DNA from 3 places in the Klebsiella sp. genome. Region 3 is predicted to be linked to each of the others. Evidence: predicted binding sites of a transcription regulator. Region 3 holds the regulator's gene; each other region holds the start of a gene.
What was found. Region 3 encodes PurR, which represses purine synthesis genes. Its sites were predicted from a motif close to CANGCAAACGTTTGCNTG; they were not measured.
Positions count from the first base shown of each region.

Region 1: the regulator PurR is predicted to act here: its motif matches at 5,322-5,339, upstream of gcvT (glycine cleavage system aminomethyltransferase GcvT).
Region 2: the regulator PurR is predicted to act here: its motif matches at 5,225-5,242, upstream of gltS (sodium/glutamate symporter).

Region 1 is NZ_JAPUEW010000063.1:20,820-28,497, forward strand. It holds gene QVF11_RS18795 (SDR family oxidoreductase) at 1-544, opposite strand, end outside; gene gcvP (aminomethyl-transferring glycine dehydrogenase) at 605-3,478, opposite strand; gene gcvH (glycine cleavage system protein GcvH) at 3,726-4,115, opposite strand; gene gcvT (glycine cleavage system aminomethyltransferase GcvT) at 4,139-5,233, opposite strand; gene ubiI (FAD-dependent 2-octaprenylphenol hydroxylase) at 5,654-6,856, opposite strand; gene ubiH (2-octaprenyl-6-methoxyphenyl hydroxylase) at 6,867-7,678, opposite strand, start outside.
Region 2 is NZ_JAPUEW010000045.1:4,286-11,963, reverse strand. It holds gene QVF11_RS13270 (sulfate ABC transporter substrate-binding protein) at 1-465, opposite strand, end outside; gene zapB (septal ring assembly protein ZapB) at 616-861, opposite strand; gene QVF11_RS13260 (MIP/aquaporin family protein) at 1,305-2,156, shown strand; gene glpK (glycerol kinase GlpK) at 2,178-3,689, shown strand; gene gltS (sodium/glutamate symporter) at 3,804-5,006, opposite strand; gene xanP (xanthine/proton symporter XanP) at 5,294-6,685, shown strand; gene QVF11_RS13240 (AsmA family protein) at 6,831-7,678, shown strand, end outside.
Region 3 is NZ_JAPUEW010000042.1:95,034-102,711, forward strand. It holds gene mdtK (MdtK family multidrug efflux MATE transporter) at 1-992, opposite strand, end outside; gene QVF11_RS12405 (riboflavin synthase subunit alpha) at 1,224-1,859, shown strand; gene cfa (cyclopropane fatty acyl phospholipid synthase) at 1,983-3,131, opposite strand; gene punC (purine nucleoside transporter PunC) at 3,430-4,614, opposite strand; gene punR (DNA-binding transcriptional activator PunR) at 4,736-5,647, shown strand; gene purR (HTH-type transcriptional repressor PurR) at 5,666-6,691, opposite strand; gene cydH (cytochrome bd-I oxidase subunit CydH) at 6,988-7,077, shown strand; gene QVF11_RS12435 (MFS transporter) at 7,245-7,678, shown strand, end outside.

The DNA of each region.
Region 1 (7,678 bases), on a different contig from region 3:
TGACCCGAATTCCCTGTGCCGCAACTTCCAGCGACAGGCCAGTAGTCAGGGTATCTACCGCGCCTTTTGACGCGGCATAATCCACATATTCCCCCGGTGCGCCCAGGCGCGAGGCCGCTGATGAAACGTTAACAATCGCCCCACCCTTACCGCCGTGCTTGTGCGACATCCGCTTTACCGCCTCCCGGCAGCAAAGAAAATAGCCAGTGACGTTGGTCGCCAGTACCCGGTTAATCCGCTCGGCGCAAAGGCTTTCAATCGTCCCCTGGGTAAACAAAATGCCAGCGTTATTGACCAGCGCCGAGAGCGGTTCGCCAAGGCGATCGACAGCCTCAAACATCGCCACCACCTGCGTTTCATCACTGACGTCCGCTTGCAGCGCAACGGCCTTTCCCCCGCTGGCGAGAATCTCTTTCACCACGCCGGTCGCAGCTTCACTGTTCTGGTGATAATTCACCACCACGGTATAACCTTCCTGCGCCAGCAGCAGCGCCGTCGCTTTACCTATTCCGCGGCTGCCGCCCGTCACTAATGCTATCGTCATGCCATTCCCCCAAAAAATAAAGGCGCCGCAGCGCCTTTAAAAGATAGTCTAATCAGCAAATTACTGATATTCGCTCATCGGTACGCAAGAGCAGAACAGATTACGGTCGCCGTAAACATCGTCCAGACGCTTCACGGTCGGCCAGTATTTATTGTTCAGCCCTGCCGGGAATACCGCCAGCTCACGGGTGTAAGGGTGATTCCACTCGCTCACCAGTTCGCCCTGGGTATGCGGAGCGTTAACCAGCGGGTTGTCTTCCAGTGGCCACTCACCGGCTTTCACACGGTCAATCTCGCCGCGAATCGCCAGCATCGCATCGATAAAACGGTCCAGCTCGGCTTTGCCTTCCGATTCGGTCGGCTCAACCATCAGCGTACCTGCTACCGGGAAGGACATCGTCGGTGCGTGGAAACCAAAGTCAATCAGGCGCTTAGCGATGTCCAGCTCGCTGATGCCGGTCTCTTCTTTCAGCGGACGAATATCAAGAATGCATTCGTGCGCCACGCGACCGTCGCGTCCGGTATACAGCACCGGGAACGCGTCTTTCAAGCGGGTGGCGATGTAGTTGGCATTCAAAATCGCCATCTGGCTCGCCTGTTTCAGCCCTTCTGAGCCCATCATGCGGATATACATCCAGCTGATCGGCAGAATCGAGGCACTGCCGAATGGTGCGGCGGAAACCGCGCCCTGACGGGTCAACATACCTTCGATTTGCACCACGCTATGGCCCGGAACAAACGGCGCCAGATGTGATTTCACGCCAATCGGCCCCATACCCGGGCCGCCGCCGCCGTGCGGAATGCAGAAGGTTTTATGCAGGTTGAGATGCGATACGTCCGCGCCGATAAAGCCAGGAGAGGTAATGCCGACCTGCGCGTTCATGTTCGCGCCGTCGAGGTAAACCTGGCCGCCGAACTGATGCACGATTTCGCACACTTCGCGGATCGTCTCTTCGTAGACGCCGTGGGTGGACGGATAGGTGACCATAATGCAGGAGAGGTTGTCAGCGTGCTGCTCCGCTTTTGCCCGCAGATCTGCCAGATCGATGTTGCCATTTTTATCACAGGCCACTACGACCACCTGCATCCCCGCCATCTGCGCGGAAGCCGGGTTGGTGCCGTGGGCAGAAGCCGGGATCAAGCAGATATCGCGATGCCCTTCGTTACGGCTCTCATGGTAATGACGGATCGCCAGCAGGCCCGCGTACTCGCCCTGTGCGCCAGAGTTCGGCTGCATACAAACGCTGTCGTAACCGGTCAAGGTGACCAGCCAGTCGGCAAGCTGGGCGATCATTTGATGATAACCTTCCGCCTGCTCGATCGGGCAGAACGGGTGCAGCTCGGCAAATTCTGGCCAGGTGATCGGGATCATCTCAGCGGCAGCGTTCAGCTTCATGGTGCAGGAGCCCAGCGGGATCATCGCCTGATTCAGCGCCAGATCCTTGCGTTCCAGCGAGTGCATATAGCGCATCATCTCGGTTTCGCTGTGATAGCGATTAAATACCGGATGGGTCAGGATCGCATCGTCACGCAGCATGCTGGCCGGGATCGAGCGGCTATCGAGCGCCACGTCTTTATCAAGGGTGTCGATATCCAGACCATGATCATCGCCAACGATGGCACGGAACAGGTTCTGCAGGTCTTCGCGGGTGGTGGCTTCATCCAGCGTGATGCCGACGGCGTTGTGAATATCGCTGCGCAGGTTGATCTGCAGCGCTTGCGCCCGCGCCAGCACCGCTGCTTTATCAGCTACTTCCACACACAAGGTATCGAAGTAATGTGCGTGACGCAGCTTGAGGCCTTTTTTCTGCAGGCCATCGGCCAGAATATCGGTCAGGCGATGAATACGGCTGGCAATACGTTTCAGGCCTACCGGGCCGTGGAATACAGCGTACAGGCTGGCGATGTTAGCCAGCAACACCTGGGAAGTACAGATATTGGAGTTCGCTTTCTCGCGGCGAATATGCTGCTCACGAGTCTGCATCGCCATGCGCAACGCAATATTGCCCGCCGCATCTTTCGATACACCGATAATACGGCCCGGCATGGAGCGTTTGAATTCATCTTTTGCGGCAAAGAAGGCCGCATGCGGGCCGCCGTAGCCCATCGGTACGCCGAAGCGCTGAGCGGAGCCGAAGACAATGTCCGCGCCCTGCTTGCCCGGAGCGGTCAGCAGAACCAGCGTCATAAAATCGGCGGCGACGCTGACAATCACTTTGCGCGCTTTCAGTTCCGCGACCAGCTTGCTGTAATCATGCACTTCACCCGTGGTGCCGACCTGTTGCAGCAGTACGCCGAAGACATCCTGGTGGTCGAGGACTTTATCAGCATCATCGACAATCACGTCAAAGCCAAAGGTTTCCGCACGGGTGCGCACCACGTCCAGGGTTTGCGGATGGATATCGGCGGCAACGAAGAAGCGGTTGGCGTTTTTCAGTTTACTCACGCGTTTGGCCATCGCCATTGCTTCAGCCGCGGCGGTGGCTTCATCCAGCAACGAAGCCGAGGCGATATCCAGGCCCGTCAGGTCGAGCGTCACCTGCTGGAAGTTCAGCAGTGACTCCAGACGCCCCTGGGAAACTTCCGGCTGATAAGGCGTATAGGCGGTATACCAGCCCGGATTTTCCAGCATATTGCGCTGAATGACCGGCGGCAGCTGCACGGCGCTGTAGCCCATGCCGATGTACGACTTGAAGCGCTTGTTACGACCGGCAATCGCCTTCAGTTCCGCCAGCGCGGCGAATTCGGTAGTTGCTTCGCCCACCTGCGGCGGCGTCGCCAGCTGGATATCCTGCGGCACAATCTGGCCAATCAGGGCGTTAAGCGAATCGGCGCCAACAGTTTTCAGCATCTCCTGCTGTTGCTGTGCATCCGGGCCGATGTGACGTTCAATAAAGGCGTCACGGTTTTCAAGTTGGCCTAAAGTCTGGGTCATGAGCGATGGTTCCTGAAACGTGCGGTGAATCGTAGGTGTCTCTACTTATCTGAATACGCAAACTAATTCGCGTTGCAGGCAGGTGGCAAGCCAGTGACAAATTCGTCGGGAACGAATTTGATCAGCCGAAGGCTGGCCTCCGGTGAGAGGCAGGAGCCTCTCATTAATCCCCAAGAGCGTACATAAGTACGTAACTGGGGTGAACGACCGCAGCCAACACACCTGCAACGTGAAGAATGAAACGTATTTATTCGTCTTCTAACAGCGCTTCGTATGCAGTGGCATCCAGCAAAGCGGCAACCTGAGCTTCGTCGCTGGCTTTGATTTTGAAGATCCAGCCGTCGGTGTACGGCTCGCTGTTCACCAGCTCAGGAGAGTCATTCAGCTCTTCGTTAACGGCAACGATTTCGCCGCTAATGGGTGCATAGATATCGGAAGCCGCTTTCACAGACTCGGCAACCGCGCAGTCAGCACCTGCTTCGACGATGGCGCCCACTTCCGGAAGGTCAACGAAGACCATATCGCCAAGCAGCTCCTGTGCGTGTTCGGTGATCCCGACGGTATAGGTGCCGTCAGCTTCTTTACGCAGCCATTCGTGTTCTTTGCTGTATTTCAGTTCTGCTGGTACGTTGCTCATCAATTCATCTCCAAAAGGGGAAATCACACCACGGCTTTGCCGTTGCGTACAAAAACAGGTTTAGTCACTTTTACCGGCATTTCACGGTTGCGAATCTGCACCACGGCGGTTTCGCCGATGCCTTCCGGTACGCGTGCCAGCGCAATACTGTAGCCCAACGTTGGGGAGAAGGTGCCGCTGGTGATAATGCCTTCTTTCTGATTACCATCGGCATCGCTAAAGCGCACCGGCAAGCCGCCGCGCAGGACGCCTTTGTCTGTCATCACCAGGCCAACAAGCTGCTCAGTGCCTTTTTCACGCTGTAACTCCAGCGCTTCGCGGCCGATAAAATTACGCTCGGCAGGCTCCCAGGCAATGGTCCAGCCCATGTTCGCCGCCAGCGGAGAAACGCCTTCGTCCATCTCCTGGCCGTACAGGTTCATCCCTGCTTCCAGACGCAGCGTGTCGCGTGCGCCCAGGCCGCATGGCTTAACGCCTGCATCCAGAAGACCGCGCCAGAAATCCACCGCCTGTTCGTTCGGCAGCGCAATTTCATAACCCGCCTCGCCGGTATAGCCGGTGGTGGCGATAAACAGGTCGCCCGTCTGCACGCCAAAGAACGGCTTCATGCCTGCAACCGCCTGGCGCTGCTCATCGGTAAACAGCGTCGCTGCTTTCTCTTTCGCCTTCGGACCCTGTACGGCAATCAGTGAAAGATCGTCACGCACGGTCATTTCAAGGCCATAAGATTCAGATTGCTGAGTTATCCAGGCAAGGTCTTTTTCACGGGTGGCGGAGTTAACAACGAGGCGGAAATAATCTTCAGAAAGGAAATAGACAATCAGGTCATCGATGACGCCGCCAGAAGCGGTTAGCATCCCACTGTAGAGCGCTTTGCCCGGCGTGGTGAGCTTATTCACGTCGTTAGCCAGCAAATAACGCAGGAATTCACGGATGCGACTGCCGTGGAAATCAACGATGGTCATGTGCGACACATCGAACATTCCGGCATCGCCACGCACCGCGTGATGCTCATCAATCTGGGATCCGTAATGCAGCGGCATCATCCAGCCATGGAAATCCACCATGCGCGCGCCGCACAGCGTGTGTTGTTCAAACAACGGAGTCTGTTGAGCCATCTTTTCCTCATCGAATAAAACGGAACCAGCCACTATTTTTGGCGATTTTGCGCCGCGAAATCCGCCGTCGACATCGCTGACGGACGCCGACGCAAACGTTCTCTTCGGCCAGAACTTACCACCGATACCGGGAGTAAACCATAAGCTGAATCAGGACATCACATTAGCTTATGACCAAAATCCGCCGATGAACCTACAGAGTTATTAACTAAATAAAAGCGACAAATGCCACATAAAAACAATGTAATAAACCTTAAAGGCAGAGGGTAATGATATTTTATGCGAAATTACGTACCTAATTTCTATAACAAAAAAAAGGTAACATTAATAAAACTAATGCGAAAAAAGAGGTGAGATTAGATTATTTCAAATGAGCCGGGAGACCCGGCGCGATGGCCGGGAAAGAGAAGTGTGATGGGCTTAACGTAACCAGGCAGGAAGGTCGTTTAGTCCCATTGCCTGACGGATAAGCTGCGGCTTCACACCGGGCAGCGTGTCCGCCAGCTTAAGGCCGATATCGCGCAGCAGCTTCTTCGCCGGATTGCTGCCGGAGAACATCTCGCGAAAACCCTGCATTCCTGCCAGCATCAATGCGGCGCTATGCTTGCGGCTGCGCTCATAGCGACGCAGATACAAATGCTGACCAATATCTTTTCCCTGCGCATGCAGGCGTTTGAGCTCATCAATCAGCTCGGCGGCATCCATAAAGCCAAGATTGACGCCCTGCCCCGCCAACGGATGAATGGTGTGAGCAGCATCGCCAACCAGCGCCAGACGATGGGCGGCGAACTGACGCGCATAGCGGCCCGTCAGCGGGAAAACCTGACGTTCGCTTTCCACCGAGCACAAGCCAAGGCGGTTATCGAAAGCAATATTCAACGCCTGGTTGAAAGCGGCTTCGTCCGCCTGCTGCATCCGCTTCGCGTCTTCAGGAGACAGCGACCAGACAATAGAGCAGAGATGCGGATCGCTGAGCGGCAAGAACGCCAGAATCCCTTCGCCGTGGAACGCCTGACGCGCAATCGCTTCATGCGGCTCTGCGGTACGAATAGTGGCAACCAACGCATGATGATGATAATCCCAGTAAGTCAAAGGAATATCGGCTTTGTTGCGCAACCATGAATTGGCACCGTCAGCGCCAACCACCAGCCGGGCGGTTAACATACTGCCGTCCTGCAGGCTCAGAAAAGCCTCATTCTCGCCCCATGCGACCTGCTGCAGTTGGGCCGGGGCCAACAGAGTGACATCGGAACAGCGCTGAGCTTTCTGCCACAGGGCATGGTGCACCACGGCGTTTTCGATAATATGACCGAGGTGGCTGAACCCCATGCTCTGGTCATCAAAGCTGATATGGCCAAAACTGTCTTTGTCCCACACTTCCATACCGTGGTAGCGGCTAGCGCGCTGGGCGATAATATCCTGCCAGACATCCAGTTTGCTCAGCAGCTTCTCGCTGGCGGCGTTAATCGCCGATACCCGCAACGCCGGTGGCGCATCCATACCCAGCGGCTGAGGAGTTGCCTGTTCCAGCACCGCCACGCGCAGCCCGCTCCCCTGCAAACCGCAGGCAACCGCCAGGCCGACCATCCCACCGCCAACAATGGCGACATCAACACTTTGCACGTTTAACTCCTTAACGGGGGACCCAACCGAGGGTACGCTGCGCCAGCGCATCTCGCGCCGGGGTAAATAATTCCATCGCCATCAGGCCCAGGTTGCGCCCCGCGACCAGCGGCACCCAGCGATTGGCGAACAGATGCACCAGCCCGTCAGTCACACCAATGGTGGCAGCTTTGTCATCGGCACGCCGCGCCTGATAGCGGCTCAGAAGTGAATAATCACCCGGATCCTGACCAGCGGCCTGCGCCAGCATTTCCGCCAGGCTCATCACATCGCGCAGACCGAGATTAAAACCCTGTCCGGCAATAGGATGTAACGTTTGTGCCGCATTGCCGACCAGCGCCAGACGATGCGCAACCGTGCGGGTGGCCGAAGTCAGCGATAGCGGATAAACGCTGCGCTTTCCGGCATGGGTAATTTGGCCGAGTCGCCAGCCAAACGCTTGCTGAAGCTCATGGCAAAAACGTTCGTCAGACCAGCTCAGCACCTCTTCTTGCCGCGACTGCGGATGACACCACACCAGCGAGCAGCGCCCCTGCGACATCGGCAGCATCGCCAGCGGGCCGTATTGGGTAAAGCGTTCGAAGGCGCGGCCGTTGTGAGGCAGGGCAGTACTAACGTTGGCAATAATTGCCAACTGTTCATAGGGTTGCTGCTGCCAGCTGATGCCACAACGAGCCCCCAGAGTGGAGCGAGAGCCGTCTGCCGCCACCAGCAGTTTACCGTGGAGAACCTCGCCGCTGTCCAGGGTGAGGCTTACGCCCTCCTCGCTGCGGCTGACGTCTTCCACTTTTGCCGGGCAGTGCAACGTAATGCCCGGCGCTT
Region 2 (7,678 bases), on a different contig from region 3:
GTTCCAGCGCGCGCCGCCGGAGCTTTTCGGGTTCGGCGTAATCACCGATACGCCCGGTTTAATCAGGTCGTTCCAGTCATGAATTTGTTTCGGATTGCCCTTACGCACCAGGAACACGATGGTAGAGGTATACGGCGCGGAGTTATCCGGCAGGCGTTTGAGCCAGTTTTTGTCGATCCGACCGCGTTCAGCAATCGCATCAACATCATAAGCCAGCGCAAGGGTTACCACATCGGCCTCAAGGCCGTTGATCACCGAGGTCGCCTGCTTGCCGGAGCCGCCGTGGGATTGACGAATCACCACGTTATCGCCGGTTTCCTGCTTCCAGTGCGCGCTAAACGCTTTGTTGTACTGTTCGTACAGCTCGCGCGTCGGATCATAAGAAACGTTTAATAGCTGAATGTCTTTTGCCAGAACGCTGGCGGATGCCAGCAACAGAGTTAACCCTACGCCCCACTTATTCATCGCACCGCTCTCTTTATGTCGTGTTGTGATGAATTAAGCGTGCCAGAAAGCGAACCAATGATTAAAGAATAAAAAAAGATTGGCTATAACTTGTGAGTATATATGACGAGGAGAATTTGCCCCCTCCCGGACGGGAGAGGGCGAGAAGCATTATACTTCTTCCATGCGGCCCAGCAGCGCCTGCAGACGATCCTGCCAGCCCTGCTGTTGTTCTTTCAGCTGACCGTTTTCACGCTCCAGCTCTTCACGACCGTGCTGTGCGCTTTGTACTTCCTGCGCCAGCGTGTTGTTCTTTTCTTTCAGCTCTTCGATTTCCATCTGTAACAGAGTGATGGTATCAATCGCCTGCTGGACTTTAGATTCTAATTTCTCAAACACTTCTAATGACATCGTCATACCTCTCCTGAACTTGCAAGGCGTTGATAGAAACCGTCCGTTTCGTATACGCGTTGACGCCTTAACGAAAATTAGCGCACTACCGTGGTGATGTAGTCGATTGTATGAAGCCCCGTCGCCCCTGTCCAGCGACAACCCGCGTAGATTGCGGTTTGCAACACTTTTCAGTCTTTACCTGGTCCGTTCGCCGCTTTTACCCGGTACTTTTTCGTAATTGTTAATCAATGCGTTAAAAAAATGAGCGGTGAAACGATCCCGCAAATGACCGAATACGCGTTTATGGCGCGAAAACGCTCATTTTCTTGACGTAGTACACACATTTGAATTTCGATATTTCTCGTTTTTGTTCGTTAACGATAAATTAACACTATGCCTACATGGCAGCGTGGTCGCCTGCGACCTTCATACATACAATAATCATCACTACGCTTCAGGATTCGATTATGAGCCAAACATCAACACTAAAAGGCCAGTGCATCGCAGAGTTCCTCGGTACCGGGTTGTTGATCTTTTTCGGCGTTGGGTGCGTCGCTGCACTTAAGGTCGCGGGAGCAAGCTTCGGTCAATGGGAAATCAGCATCATCTGGGGTCTGGGCGTCGCTATGGCGATTTACCTGACCGCAGGAGTTTCCGGTGCGCACCTTAACCCAGCGGTCACCATCGCGCTGTGGTTGTTTGCCTGCTTCGACGGACGTAAAGTTGTTCCTTTTATCATTGCGCAATTCGCTGGCGCCTTTTGCGCTGCGGCTTTAGTTTACGGGCTTTATTACAATCTTTTCTTCGATTTCGAACATAGCCACAATATGGTGCGCGGTAGCGTCGAAAGTCTTGAGCTGGCTGGCATTTTCTCCACTTACCCGAACCCGCATATCAATTTTGTGCAGGCCTTCGCGGTAGAGATGGTGATTACCGCTATCCTGATGGGCGTCATTCTGGCGCTGACCGATGATGGCAACGGCGTGCCGCGCGGCCCGCTGGCACCGCTGCTGATTGGTCTGCTGATCGCCGTTATCGGCGCATCCATGGGCCCGCTGACCGGCTTCGCCATGAACCCGGCACGCGATCTCGGACCGAAAACCTTCGCCTGGCTTGCTGGCTGGGGTGATGTCGCCTTCACGGGTGGCAAAGATATTCCTTATTTCCTGGTGCCGCTGTGTGCGCCAATCGTCGGTGCTGCGCTAGGCGCATTCTGCTACCGCAAGCTGATTGGCCGTCACCTGCCTTGCGACACCTGCGTTGCCGAAGAGAAAGAAGCCTCATCCTCCTCTACAACGCAACACAACGCTTCGCTGTAATCTGACTACGGGACTCATACTATGACCGACAAAAAATATATCGTAGCGCTCGACCAGGGCACCACCAGCTCCCGCGCCGTTGTAATGGATCACGATGCCAATATCGTCAGCGTCTCTCAGCGAGAATTTGAACAAATTTATCCGAAGCCCGGCTGGGTTGAGCACGACCCGATGGAGATCTGGGCAACCCAAAGTTCCACGTTGGTAGAAGTGCTGGCAAAAGCCGATATCAGCTCCGATGAAATCGCCGCAATCGGCATCACTAACCAACGTGAAACCGCTATCGTGTGGGAGCGCGAAACCGGTAAACCGATTTATAACGCGATTGTCTGGCAGTGCCGCCGTACCGCTGAAATCTGCGAGCAGCTCAAGCGCGACGGTATGGAAGAGTACATTCGCAAGGCCACTGGTCTGGTGGTTGACCCATACTTCTCCGGCACCAAAGTGAAATGGATCCTTGATCACGTTGAAGGCGCACGCGAACGTGCTAAGCGCGGCGAGCTGCTGTTCGGCACCGTGGACACCTGGCTTATCTGGAAAATGACCCAGGGGCGCGTGCACGTCACCGACTACACCAACGCCTCACGTACCATGCTGTTCAACATCCACGAGCTGGACTGGGACGACAAAATGCTCGACGCGCTGGATATCCCCCGCGCCATGTTGCCGGAAGTACGCAAGTCTTCCGAAGTGTACGGCCAGACCAATATCGGCGGTAAAGGCGGCACGCGTATTCCGATCGCCGGTATCGCGGGCGACCAGCAGGCGGCGCTGTTCGGTCAGCTGTGCGTTAAAGAAGGGATGGCGAAAAATACCTACGGCACTGGCTGCTTCATGCTGATGAACACCGGCGAGAAAGCGGTGAAATCTGAAAACGGCCTGCTGACGACGATCGCCTGCGGCCCACGCGGCGAAGTGAACTATGCGCTGGAAGGTGCGGTGTTTATGGCAGGCGCTTCCATCCAGTGGCTGCGCGATGAGATGAAGCTAATTAGCGACGCGTTCGATTCCGAATATTTCGCGACTAAAGTGAAAGATACCAACGGCGTATACGTGGTCCCGGCATTTACCGGCCTCGGCGCACCGTACTGGGACCCGTACGCCCGCGGCGCGATCTTCGGCCTGACCCGTGGCGTAAACTCTAACCACATTATTCGCGCCACCCTGGAATCCATCGCCTATCAGACCCGCGACGTGCTGGAAGCAATGCAGGCTGACTCGGGAATTCGTCTGCACGCTCTGCGCGTCGACGGTGGCGCGGTGGCCAACAACTTCCTGATGCAGTTCCAGTCCGATATTCTCGGCACCCGTGTAGAACGCCCTGAAGTGCGCGAAGTCACCGCGCTGGGTGCTGCCTATCTGGCCGGTCTGGCGGTGGGTTTCTGGCAGAATCTGGATGAGTTGCAGGAGAAAGCGGTTATCGAACGTGAATTCCGCCCGGGGATTGAAACTACCGAGCGTAACGTTCGCTACAGCGGCTGGAAGAAAGCGGTAAAACGCGCATTAGCGTGGGAAGAGCACGACGAAGCGTAAGGTGTGGAGGTATTCCCGGCTTGCGGCGTAAACGCCTTTAGCCGGGCTACCAAATCCAAAACCGCACGATCTTGTAGCCCGGACAGGTGCGCAGCACCGCCTCCGGGTTTTTTATCAGCCAAACATCGGCAACAGCAGATACAGCTTAATTACCAGCGCGTTAACGATATCAATAAAGAACGCACCCACCATCGGCACCACCAGAAACGCCATGTGCGATGGGCCAAAACGGTCGGTAATCGCCTGCATATTGGCAATCGCCGTCGGCGTTGCGCCGAGGCCAAAACCGCAGTGCCCGGCGGCCAGAACGGCGGCATCGTAGTTTTTCCCCATCATTCGATAGGTCACAAACACCGCGTACAGCGCCATCGCCACCGTTTGCACCGCCAGAATAGCAATCATCGGCAGCGCCAGCGACGCCAGCTCCCACAGCTTGAGGCTCATCAGCGCCATCGCCAGGAACAGCGACAGACTGACATTACCCAATACCGACACCGCGCGGTCGAACACACGATAAAGCCCCAGTGCCGACAAACTGTTGCTGAGAATCACGCCGATAAACAGCACGCAAACGAAGGTCGGCAGCTCGAACACGGTGCCCATCAGCAGTTGCGCAACGATCTTCCCTACCGTCAAACAGATTGCAATTAACGCGATACTTTCAATCAGCACCAGCGACGTGATCATGCGTCCCATATCCGGTTTTTCAAACGCGGTCGGCGCCAACTGATCGTCCGGCGTGCCGTCCGGTGAAGAAGAGTGCTTAACCAGATAGCGCGCCACCGGGCCGCCAATCAGGCCGCCCAGCACCAGGCCGAAGGTTGCGCAGGCCATCGCCACTTCGGTAGCGTTGGCGAAACCATAGCGCTCGACAAACAATTTACTCCACGCCGCGCCGGTGCCGTGACCGCCGGAAAGGGTAATGGAACCCGCCAGCAGCCCCATCAGCGGGTCGAGGCCCAGCAGCTTCGCCATGCCGATACCGAGGGCGTTTTGCAGCAGCAGCAGTCCCACGACAACGATCAGGAACGTCCCCACCACTTTGCCGCCAGCCCGCAAGCTGGCGAGGTTGGCATTCAGACCGATGGTGGCGAAGAACGCCAGCATCAGCGGATCTTTCAGGCTCATATCGAAATCGATTTCGATATCCATGCTCTTCTTAAGCACCAGCAGCGCCAGCGCAACCAACAATCCACCCGCCACGGGCTCAGGAATGGTGTATTTTTTCAGGAAAGGGACGGTTTGAACGAGTTTTCTACCCAGTAGCAACACTAATGTTGCGGCAACGAGCGTCGATAAGGTATCGAGATGAAACATAAAAAAGAGCTCCTTATAGGCGCATGATCCATTCACACGCGACGGTATTCCCGGTGTCGATTGCTTCTCATCATGAGTAATCGGGAGGGGATTTTAAGCAGAAGTACGGAAAAAAGGACAGGAAAAGATATTTTGTAGGGATAATGATGCGATCAATCATACAAAATGTTAATAATTCCTCTAAGCCTATTCCCTGTATAAATATTTATCGCTAAAGAATGGCAAACGTTTGCTTTTAGTCTACAGTCCGATAAAATCCCCGCTTTGCCACCTTTGGGATTGTTGTGATGTCCGTTAATACCGCAGAGTCAGAAAATGCGCAACCGGTTGCGCATAAGCAAGTCAGCGAATTAATCTACCGCCTTGAAGACCGCCCACCGCTACCGCAAACTCTGTTCGCCGCTTTCCAGCACCTGCTGGCGATGTTTGTCGCAGTCATCACTCCGGCGCTGTTAATTTGCCAGGCTCTGGGCCTCCCGGCTCAGGATACGCAACACATCATCAGCATGTCTCTGTTCGCCTCCGGTGTCGCATCCATTATTCAAATTAAAGCCTGGGGACCGGTTGGCTCAGGGCTGCTTTCAATTCAGGGCACCAGCTTTAACTTCGTCGCACCGCTGATTATGGGCGGTACCGCGCTGAAAACCGGCGGCGCCGATGTCCCAACCATGATGGCTGCGCTGTTCGGTACCCTGATGCTGGCCAGCTGCACGGAAATGGTCATCTCCCGCGTACTACACCTTGCGCGGCGCATCATTACGCCGCTGGTCTCCGGCGTGGTGGTGATGATTATCGGTCTGTCGCTGATTCAGGTTGGCCTCACTTCTATCGGCGGCGGCTACGCGGCCATGGCTGATAACACCTTCGGTGCGCCGAAAAACCTGCTGCTGGCGGGTATCGTGCTGGCGCTGATTATTATCCTTAATCGCCAGCGCAACCCCTATTTGCGCATCGCCTCGCTGGTGATCGCCATGGCAGCGGGTTATCTGGCAGCCTGGTTCCTCGATATGCTGCCGACCAATACCGCGCCAACCGACAGCAGCTTGATTATGGTGCCCACGCCGCTTTACTACGGTCTGGGTATCGACTGGAATCTGCTGCTGCCGCTGATGCTGGTCTTTATGATTACCTCGCTGGAAACTATCGGCGATATCACCGCTACCTCCGACGTCTCCGAGCAGCCGGTTTCCGGCCCGCTATATATGAAGCGTCTGAAGGGCGGCGTGTTGGCTAACGGCCTGAACTCGTTCGTCTCGGCGGTATTTAATACCTTCCCGAACTCCTGCTTTGGCCAGAACAATGGCGTGATACAGCTGACCGGCGTCGCCAGCCGCTATGTCGGTTTCGTGGTCGCACTGATGCTGATCGTGCTCGGCCTGTTCCCGGCGGTAAGCGGCTTTGTACAGCATATTCCTGAACCGGTACTCGGCGGCGCGACGCTGGTCATGTTCGGTACCATCGCCGCTTCCGGCGTACGTATCGTCTCCCGTGAGCCATTGAACCGCCGTGCGATCCTGATTATCGCCCTGTCGTTGGCCGTCGGCCTTGGCGTTTCCCAGCAGCCGCTGATCCTGCAGTTCGCCCCTGACTGGCTGAAGAACCTGCTCTCCTCCGGTATCGCTGCCGGTGGTATCACGGCAATTGTGCTGAACCTGGTTTTCCCGCCAGAGAAAAACTAATCCTGCCTGATGTCCTGGCCGCGTGATGCTGGCCAGGGCATGTACATCATCCACCTCACATCATCTCATTACACAATTCCTGTCTTGAGGATTGCGCATAATTCGGGCATAACAGCCTTATGTGCCTCGCTCAGGAACGAAGATCATGAAATTTCTCGGAAAGCTGATTCTCTGGCTGCTGATTGCTCTGCTGGTGGTGATCATTGCGGCTTATTTCCTGCTGCAAACCCAATGGGGCGCGCGCCAGGCCAGCGCCTGGCTAAGCGACGGTACCGGCTGGAAGGTCTCTTTCAACAAAATGGACCACAATTTCTCCTCGCCAATGCACCTGCAACTGCAAAACGTCACCCTTGGTCGTGACGGCAAACCGGCGACGCTGGTGGCTAAAACAGTGGATATCGGCTTTAGCAGCCGCCAGTTTAGCGACCCACTGCATGCCGACGAGATTGTCCTCAGCGATGGCACCCTGAACTTCTCGCCTTCATCGGCAGCCTTACCTTTCGCCGCCGACCGCCTAAAGTTGCGCAACATGGCGTTTAATAGTCCGGAAAGCGACTGGGATCTCAGCGCTCAGCGCGTCACCGGCGGCGTCAGCCCGTGGGCACCGGAAGCGGGCAACGTCCTCGGTAAGAAAACGCAGATTCAGATGAGCGCGGGGTCGATGACGCTGAACGGCATCGAAGCCAGCAACGTGCTGGTCCAGGGGAGTATCGATAACGGTGAAGTGGCGCTCTCGACCATCGGTGCAGATGTTGCCCGCGGCACGATGACCGGGACGGCGAAACGCAGCGCCGACGGCGGCTGGCAGGTCGATAATTTACGCCTCAGCGAGATCCGCCTGCAAAGCGATAAATCGCTCGCCGACTTTTTCGCACCGCTGACCACCCTTCCTTCGCTACAGATTGGTCGTCTTGATATGACCGACGCCAGCCTGCAGGGGCCTGACTGGGCGGTCGCTAGCCTCGACCTTAATCTGCGCAATCTAACCCTGAG
Region 3 (7,678 bases):
ACTGCCGTGATAACCGCCATGCACACCCCGACACCAACGCCGGTTCTTGCTGACGTTTGCGCTTCCAGGGTTGAGCCCTGACCAAGGCGGAAACCTACGCGAATGGTCACTGCTGCCGCAAGAGACAGAGGCAGAACGAACATCAACGAGCTGAAGTTAAGGGCTATCTGGTGTCCGGCCACGTCGACAATGCCCAGAGGGGAGACCAGCAGCGCGACGACGGCGAACAGGGTCACTTCAAAAAACAGCGCCAGCGCAATCGGCAGACCCAGTTGTACCAGTCGCTTGATGACTTCGAAATCTGGTTTGCTGAACGGCTCTGGGCTGCGAATATCACGCATTGAGCGTGCCCGGCGAACCCAGGAGATCATGCTGAAAAACATCACCCAGTAAACCGAAGCTGTTGCGACGCCACAGCCAACGCCGCCAAGTTCCGGCATCCCGAAGTGACCGTAGATAAAGATGTAGTTAACCGGAATGTTGACCAGCAGGCCGATAAACCCCATGACCATTCCAGGTTTAGTTTTTGCCAGGCCTTCGCACTGGTTACGTGCGACCTGGAAGAAAAGATAGCCCGGCGTACCCCACAGCAGCGCGCGCAGATAGCCAACGGCTTTATCTGCCAGCGCTGGGTCGATGTTATGCATCGAACTGATGATGTAACCGGCATTCCACAGCACAACCATCACCAGAACAGAGACGAAGCCCGCCAGCCAGAATCCCTGGCGTACCTGGTGGGCAATACGGTCACGACGACCAGAACCATTCAATTGGGCAATGACCGGAGTCAGGGCCAGCAGCAGACCGTGGCCGAAGAGGATCGCCGGTAACCAAATCGAGGTACCAATGGCGACCGCCGCCATGTCGGTGGCGCTATAGCCGCCTGCCATGACGGTATCGACGAAGCCCATAGAGGTCTGGGCAACCTGAGCCAGAATAACGGGTATAGCCAGTGCTAATAACTGACGCGCTTCAATAAAGTACTTCTGCACGTGAACACCTTTATCTTGTTGTTATTTTGAGACTAAAAAAGCCGCCCAGTATGGCAGCAAGAAGAAAAAAGCAGAGGGATTTGCCAGACTATTGTAGCGAGGATTAGCCATTTAGCCAGTGAAAAAATCCCAGTGCACGTTGTGCGCTGGCAACCTGTTTTGCCACCTGTTATTGTTCCGCATAACCTAAAACGGTAATGATACCGTCACGAATTTATACAGGAGCAAAATATGTTTACCGGTATTGTGCAGGGGACCGCGAAGGTGGTGTCCATAGACGAAAAACCCAATTTTCGTACCCATGTAGTGGAGTTGCCTGAGCATATGCTTGCGGGGCTCGAAACCGGGGCGTCAGTGGCGCACAATGGCTGTTGTTTGACCGTCACCGAGATTAACGGCCCTCGGGTGAGTTTTGACCTGATGAAAGAGACGCTGCGTATAACCAACCTGGGCGCGATCCGTGAAGGCGATTGTGTGAACGTTGAGCGGGCGGCAAAATTCAGCGATGAAATTGGCGGCCACCTGATGTCCGGTCATATTATGACTACTGCGGAAGTGGTGAAAATTCTAACCTCGGAAAATAATCGTCAGATTTGGTTTAAGGTTCAGGACCCTACGCTGATGAAATATATCCTCTATAAAGGATATATCGGTGTTGATGGGATTAGCCTCACCGTGGGGGAAGTGACGCCAACACGCTTTTGCGTTCATTTAATTCCCGAGACGCTGCAACGTACAACGCTTGGCGCGAAAAAACTGGGCGATCGGGTCAATATTGAAATTGATCCGCAGACTCAGGCGGTCATTGATACCGTTGAGCGCGTGTTGGCAGCAAAAGACGCCGCGCTGAAAGCGGCGGCAGAGTAATTTATTCGACAGCCCGGTTGACGTGGCCGGGCTGTCGTTTTAGATCATTGAAATCAAATTTTTACTGCCGTCGCGGTGAGTAAAAAAGAAATCCCTGCGCCAGCGGCGCAGGAGGGACAGCGATTAGCGAGCCACGCGCAGGCCGTGTTCGACACCGCGAGAAAAAACCACCTGCCAAAGCTGAATATCGCGGGCGCGAAAAGCACCAGCACAGGCATTCAGGTAATAGCTAAACATACGTTTGAATCTTTCCGAATAGTTGTCAGCGATTTCCGGCCAGCTATTGAGGAAACGCTCATACCATGCCATTAGCGTGGTGTCATAATCGGCACCGAAATTATGCCAATCTTCCATCACGAAATGCGTTTCACTGGCCTGTGCGATGTGGCGTACCGACGGCAGACAACCGTTGGGGAAGATATATTTATTAATCCACGGGTCGACGCTATGGTCGGTTTTTTTCGAGCCGATTGTGTGCAGCAGGAAACGACCGTCAGCTTTTAAATTACGATCCACCACGTCAAAATAGGTGTCGTAATTTTTAGGCCCGACATGTTCAAACATACCAACGGAAACAATGCGGTCAAAACTATCATGCAAATCGCGATAGTCCTGGAGCAGAATTGTTACGTCCAGCCCTTCACAACGCTGCTGGGCCATCTTTTGCTGTTCGGCTGAAATAGTGACACCAACAACGCTGACCTGGTAGTTTTTAGCCATATAGTAAGCCAGACCACCCCAGCCGCAGCCAATATCCAGCACCCGCATTCCGGGTTCAAGCTGCAGCTTTTGGCAGATCAGATCTAATTTTGCCTGCTGTGCATCTTCCAGATTCTGCGCATCTTTCCAGTATCCGCAGGAATATTGCATAAAAGGGTCGAGCATGCGGCTGAAAAGATCGTTACCTAAGTCGTAATGTTCTTTGCCGACTATCCAGGACCTTTTTTTACTTTGCAGATTGAATAAGCGAGCGCTCGCGATGCGGAGGGTATCTTTAAAATGGTGGGGAAGTTGACTTTCCAGCCCGGCACGTAAGACTTTATGGAAAAATAAATCCAGCCGCTCACAATCCCACCAGCCGTCCATATAGCTCTCTCCCAATCCCAGCGACCCTTCTTGTAAAACGCGCTTAAAAAAGAGGGGGTTTTTAATCCGCAGATCGGAGGGGGCAGGACCGTTAATTTCGATGCCCGCACGGCCTAATAATTCAGCGACAATCCGGTACCAATCATCATTTGGTACGCTTACTTCTTCTATACACGATGAACTCATAGCTTCTCCATCACGCCCAAGTGATCAGAACCTTAAAACAGCGTAGACGCTTTTCTGGCTTTGTGAGAAATCTCACGGACAATCCGTGAGGCTGCTATCCGACGTAGAACAGAGGAAGGGAGATAACCCTTGCCGAAAGGCCTTCCATGGAGAAACGGGACGCATCCTGCTCCCGTTAAATCAATTAATCTTTCTATTTATGTGATGCCGGATCCAGTATAGGCCGCTAAAAACAGGCTTTCAATAAAAATATGTTAGCAAGCTAATTACTGGACCTTAACACTATCTGAAGATTACCTTAAGCATGTGACGATTCTGTTGCCAGCGCAGTGGCCTTGTACTGCATACGGTAACCGATACCGGCCAGTACAATGGAGATAAGCATCACGCTGGTGGTGGTTTGCAGCGGTGTTGCTATCAGCGTAGAAACCAGCAGACTGGCGATAAAGCAAAGACCCAACTGTAAGGTATTTTGCAAAGCTGCGGCGCGACCGGTCGCCTGCGGGAACGGCTTCAGCGCCTGAGCAACGACGATAGGATAAATACCGCCATTTACCACCGCCATTGCGCAGAACGGAATCATTAATCCGACAAGCGTGGCATTAGCCTGTAAACCTACCAGCCAGGTAGCGGCAACGCTGATGGAGAAAATCACCAGCAGCCACGGCAGGATCTGCTGCCCTGACCATTTTTGTAAAGCCGCACGGCAGCCGTAACCGCCAACCAGAAACGCAATAGTTTGCGGAACGTAGCTCAGGCCGATAACGGTCGGGCTGTAGCCCATCTCGTGAAGAATAAATGGCGAGCCGGTCAACCATGCGAAAAAGCTGGCGGAGCAGGCGGCATAAATCAGCACGTTGCCGCTGTATTCGCGCGAGCGTAGTAGGGCAAGGAAAGTCAGCTTCTGCTGGGTGCCGACAACCGTCTTTTTCGCCGCTTTCAGACGCAGGGCAGGCAGCATGAGTAACAGGGTTATCGCGAACAGAACGGCGAAAATAGCCTGCCATTCGAAATGAACCAGCAGCCAGCTGCCGAGCAGCGGCGCCAGTGCTGGAGACAAGCCCACCAGCGGCATAATGGCGGCAAAAATACGGTTTGTGCGATGGGCTGGGTAGTAATCGGTCACCATCGCTTGCCAGGTCACGGCGGCGGCGCAAACGCCAATCGCCTGAATGAAGCGCAGCGCCAGCATCAGTGTGGCATCTTGCACCCAAAGCATCCCCAGACAGCCGATAGCGAAAATGACCAGGCCGCTTAGCAGTACCGGCTTGCGTCCGTAACGGTCGGAGAGCGGCCCCCAAAAAAGCTGTCCAATGGCAAAGCCTGCCAGGAACAAGCTCAGGCTGGCGCTGACTGAAGCCGCTGAAGTGTTGAGATCTTGTTGGATCGCGGCGAAAGCCGGCAGATACATATCGGTGGCCAGAAAGCCGAGCACGCTGAGCCCGGCCAGCCAAACTAAAAATCCTTTCCCAGGTTGTTGCAATTGTTGCATAAAATTCTCTTGTTATTGATGCAGGTACGGTGCGGCAGAGTGTAGGGAGTGCATTCGGGCTTGTGAAACGCTAATATTTGTCAGGTGGATTCAAAAATTTTGTAGGCAGAATATGTGGTCAGAATACTCACTTGAGGTGGTTGATGCTGTCGCGCGTAACGGCAGTTTTAGCGCAGCGGCGCAGGAGCTACACCGCGTACCTTCAGCGGTGAGTTATACCGTGCGTCAGTTGGAAGAGTGGCTGGCGGTTCCGCTCTTTGAACGCCGTCACCGCGATGTCGAATTAACCCCGGCCGGGGTCTGGTTTTTGCAGGAAGGGCGCTCTGTTATCAAAAAAATGCAGATCACTCGTCAGCAATGCCAGCAGATAGCCAACGGTTGGCGCGGGCAGCTATCCATTGCTGTCGATGACATCGTCAAACCGGCGCGCATGCGGCAAATGATCGTTGATTTCTATCGTCATTTTGATGACGTTGAACTGATTGTCTTTCAGGAGGTATTCAACGGTGTCTGGGATGCGTTAGCTGATGGCCGCGTGGAATTAGCTATCGGTGCGACGCGCTCAATTCCCGTCGGCGGGCGCTATGCGTTTCGCGATATGGGGATGCTGAGTTGGGATTGCGTGGTGGCCAGCGATCATCCGTTGGCGAAAATGGACGGCCCGCTAAGCGACGATGTGTTACGCAACTGGCCGTCGCTAGTACGGGAAGATACTTCGCGCTCGCTACCGAAACGCACGACATGGCTGCTGGATAATCAGAAGAGGGTGGTGGTGCCAGACTGGGACGCTTCCGCGACCTGCCTCAGCGCAGGGTTGTGTGTTGGCATGGTGCCAAAGCATTTTGCACAGCAGCGAATTGATAGCGGAGAATGGACGGCTCTGGCGCTGGAAAACCCATTCCCTGATGCGGCCTGCTGCCTGACGTGGCAACAAAGCGACGCTTCACCGGCGCTGATGTGGCTGCTGGATTACCTTGGCGACAGTGAAACGCTGAACAGGGAGTGGCTGCGGGCGCCGGAATAGCCGGCCCCGCGAGGAGAATTAACGGCGATAATCGACAAACGGGCCGTCGGCCACGGATCGACGTTCGACCAGGCGCGGATGTACTTCAATAGACTGGGAAATTTCGCGCTTGTTGACGATGCGGTCCAGCAGCATATTGAAGGCCGCTTCGCCCAGAGAATCTTTTGGCTGATGGATGGTGGTCAGCGCCGGGCTGAAGTAGCGGGCGTTGCGCACATTGTCATAACCGATCAGCGAAATATCCTGCGGCACGCGCAGACCCATTTCATCAGCCGCACAGATAGCGCCCATCGCCATGATATCCCCGCCGCAGAAAATCGCCGTCGGGCGATGGTGCTGGCTGAGGATTTGCTGCATCGCGCGGTAGCCGGATTCCGGCTCGAAATCACCTTGCACTACCCAGTTTTCAGGAACGTTGATCTGCGCTTCTTCCATCGCTTTCATAAAGCCGGCCAGGCGGCCGGCACCGGTGTTCCGCTCAAGCGGGCCGGGGATCACGCCAATTTCGCGATGACCGCGTTCCACCAGATAGCGCCCGGCAATATAACCCCCTTCGAAGGCGTTATCGATAACCGAGTCGGTAAAGTCGGCTTTTGCTTCACCCCAGTCCATCACGACCATCGGAATATGGCGATACTCTTCCAGCATGCTCAATACCGACTCAGGATACTCAGAACACATCACCAGCAGGCCGTCCACGCGCTTCTGCGCCATCATTGACAGGTAGGCGCGCTGTTTCTCCGGATCGTTCCATGCGTTGCCGAGAATCAGGGTATAGCCCTTCTGGAAGCAACTTTTCTCAACGGATTCGATAATTTCGGCAAAATAGGCCGCTTCACTGCTGGTCGCCAGCAATCCGATAGACTTAGTGTGATTAACCTTCAGGCTGCGAGCAACGGCGCTGGGGGAGTAGTGCAGTTCTTTAATCGCAGCCCACACAGCGTTGCGCGTCTCTTCCGCAACGAAACGCGTTTTGTTAATTACATGTGATACTGTTGTAGTGGAAACGTTTGCGCGCTTCGCTACATCTTTAATAGTTGCCATTACTTCTCACTCCAGACCTTGACCTGATCGTCCGTTTATCGGTACGTAAACGTTTGCCTGTACACACCCTGATGCCAAAATTAATCATTACATCACGTCGGGAAAACGACACAGAACGACAGGAAGGGGTCAATGGCCGATACGCTTTCAAATTAGCGTGGGATTTTGTCCGATCTTGGGGCAAAGGGGAAGAGCAAAAATGTGCATCCCTCTAAATCTCGGAAGATATTTGCGCTAATCTATGTAAAAATGAGCAAGCTCACTTTTCATGTGGGGATAATCAAGGGGAAAAATTGATGGATACAGATTTAAAGTTTTCGCTGACAACGACGATTATTGTTCTGGGTTTGATTGTCGCCGCAGGGCTGACCGCCATACTGCACTAATTCCAATATGAGGGAGGCATCGTTCTCCCTTTTCTTTTTCCGCCATTATTATCAATTTCGCAAAAATATTTTGCCATTTCGTTTACTTTTGTTTTTCTGTGATTGATGTCATGCTTTTGGCTTCTGATGAGATGCCGTCGCTGAAGACGGCCCGATGGAGTCATTGAATGAAAATCAACTTTCCCCTGCTCGCTCTGGCGATCGGTGCCTTCGGTATCGGTACTACCGAGTTCTCCCCAATGGGGCTATTACCGGTTATCGCCAAAGGCGTGGATGTCTCTATTCCGGCTGCGGGAATGCTTATTAGTGCCTATGCCATTGGGGTGATGGTTGGCGCGCCGCTGATGACTCTGTTGCTTTCGCACCGTGCGCGCAGAAATGCGCTGATTTTCCTGATGGCGATTTTTACTCTCGGTAACGTACTCTCTTCAATTGCACCAGATTACACCACGCTACTGCTGTCGCGCATTATTACCAGCCTCAATCACGGCGCTTTTTTTGGACTCGGCTCAGTAGTAGCGGCGAGCGTAGTGCCGAAGCATAAGCAGGCCAGCGCCGTGGCGACCATGTTTATGGGGCTGACAATTGCCAACATTGGCGG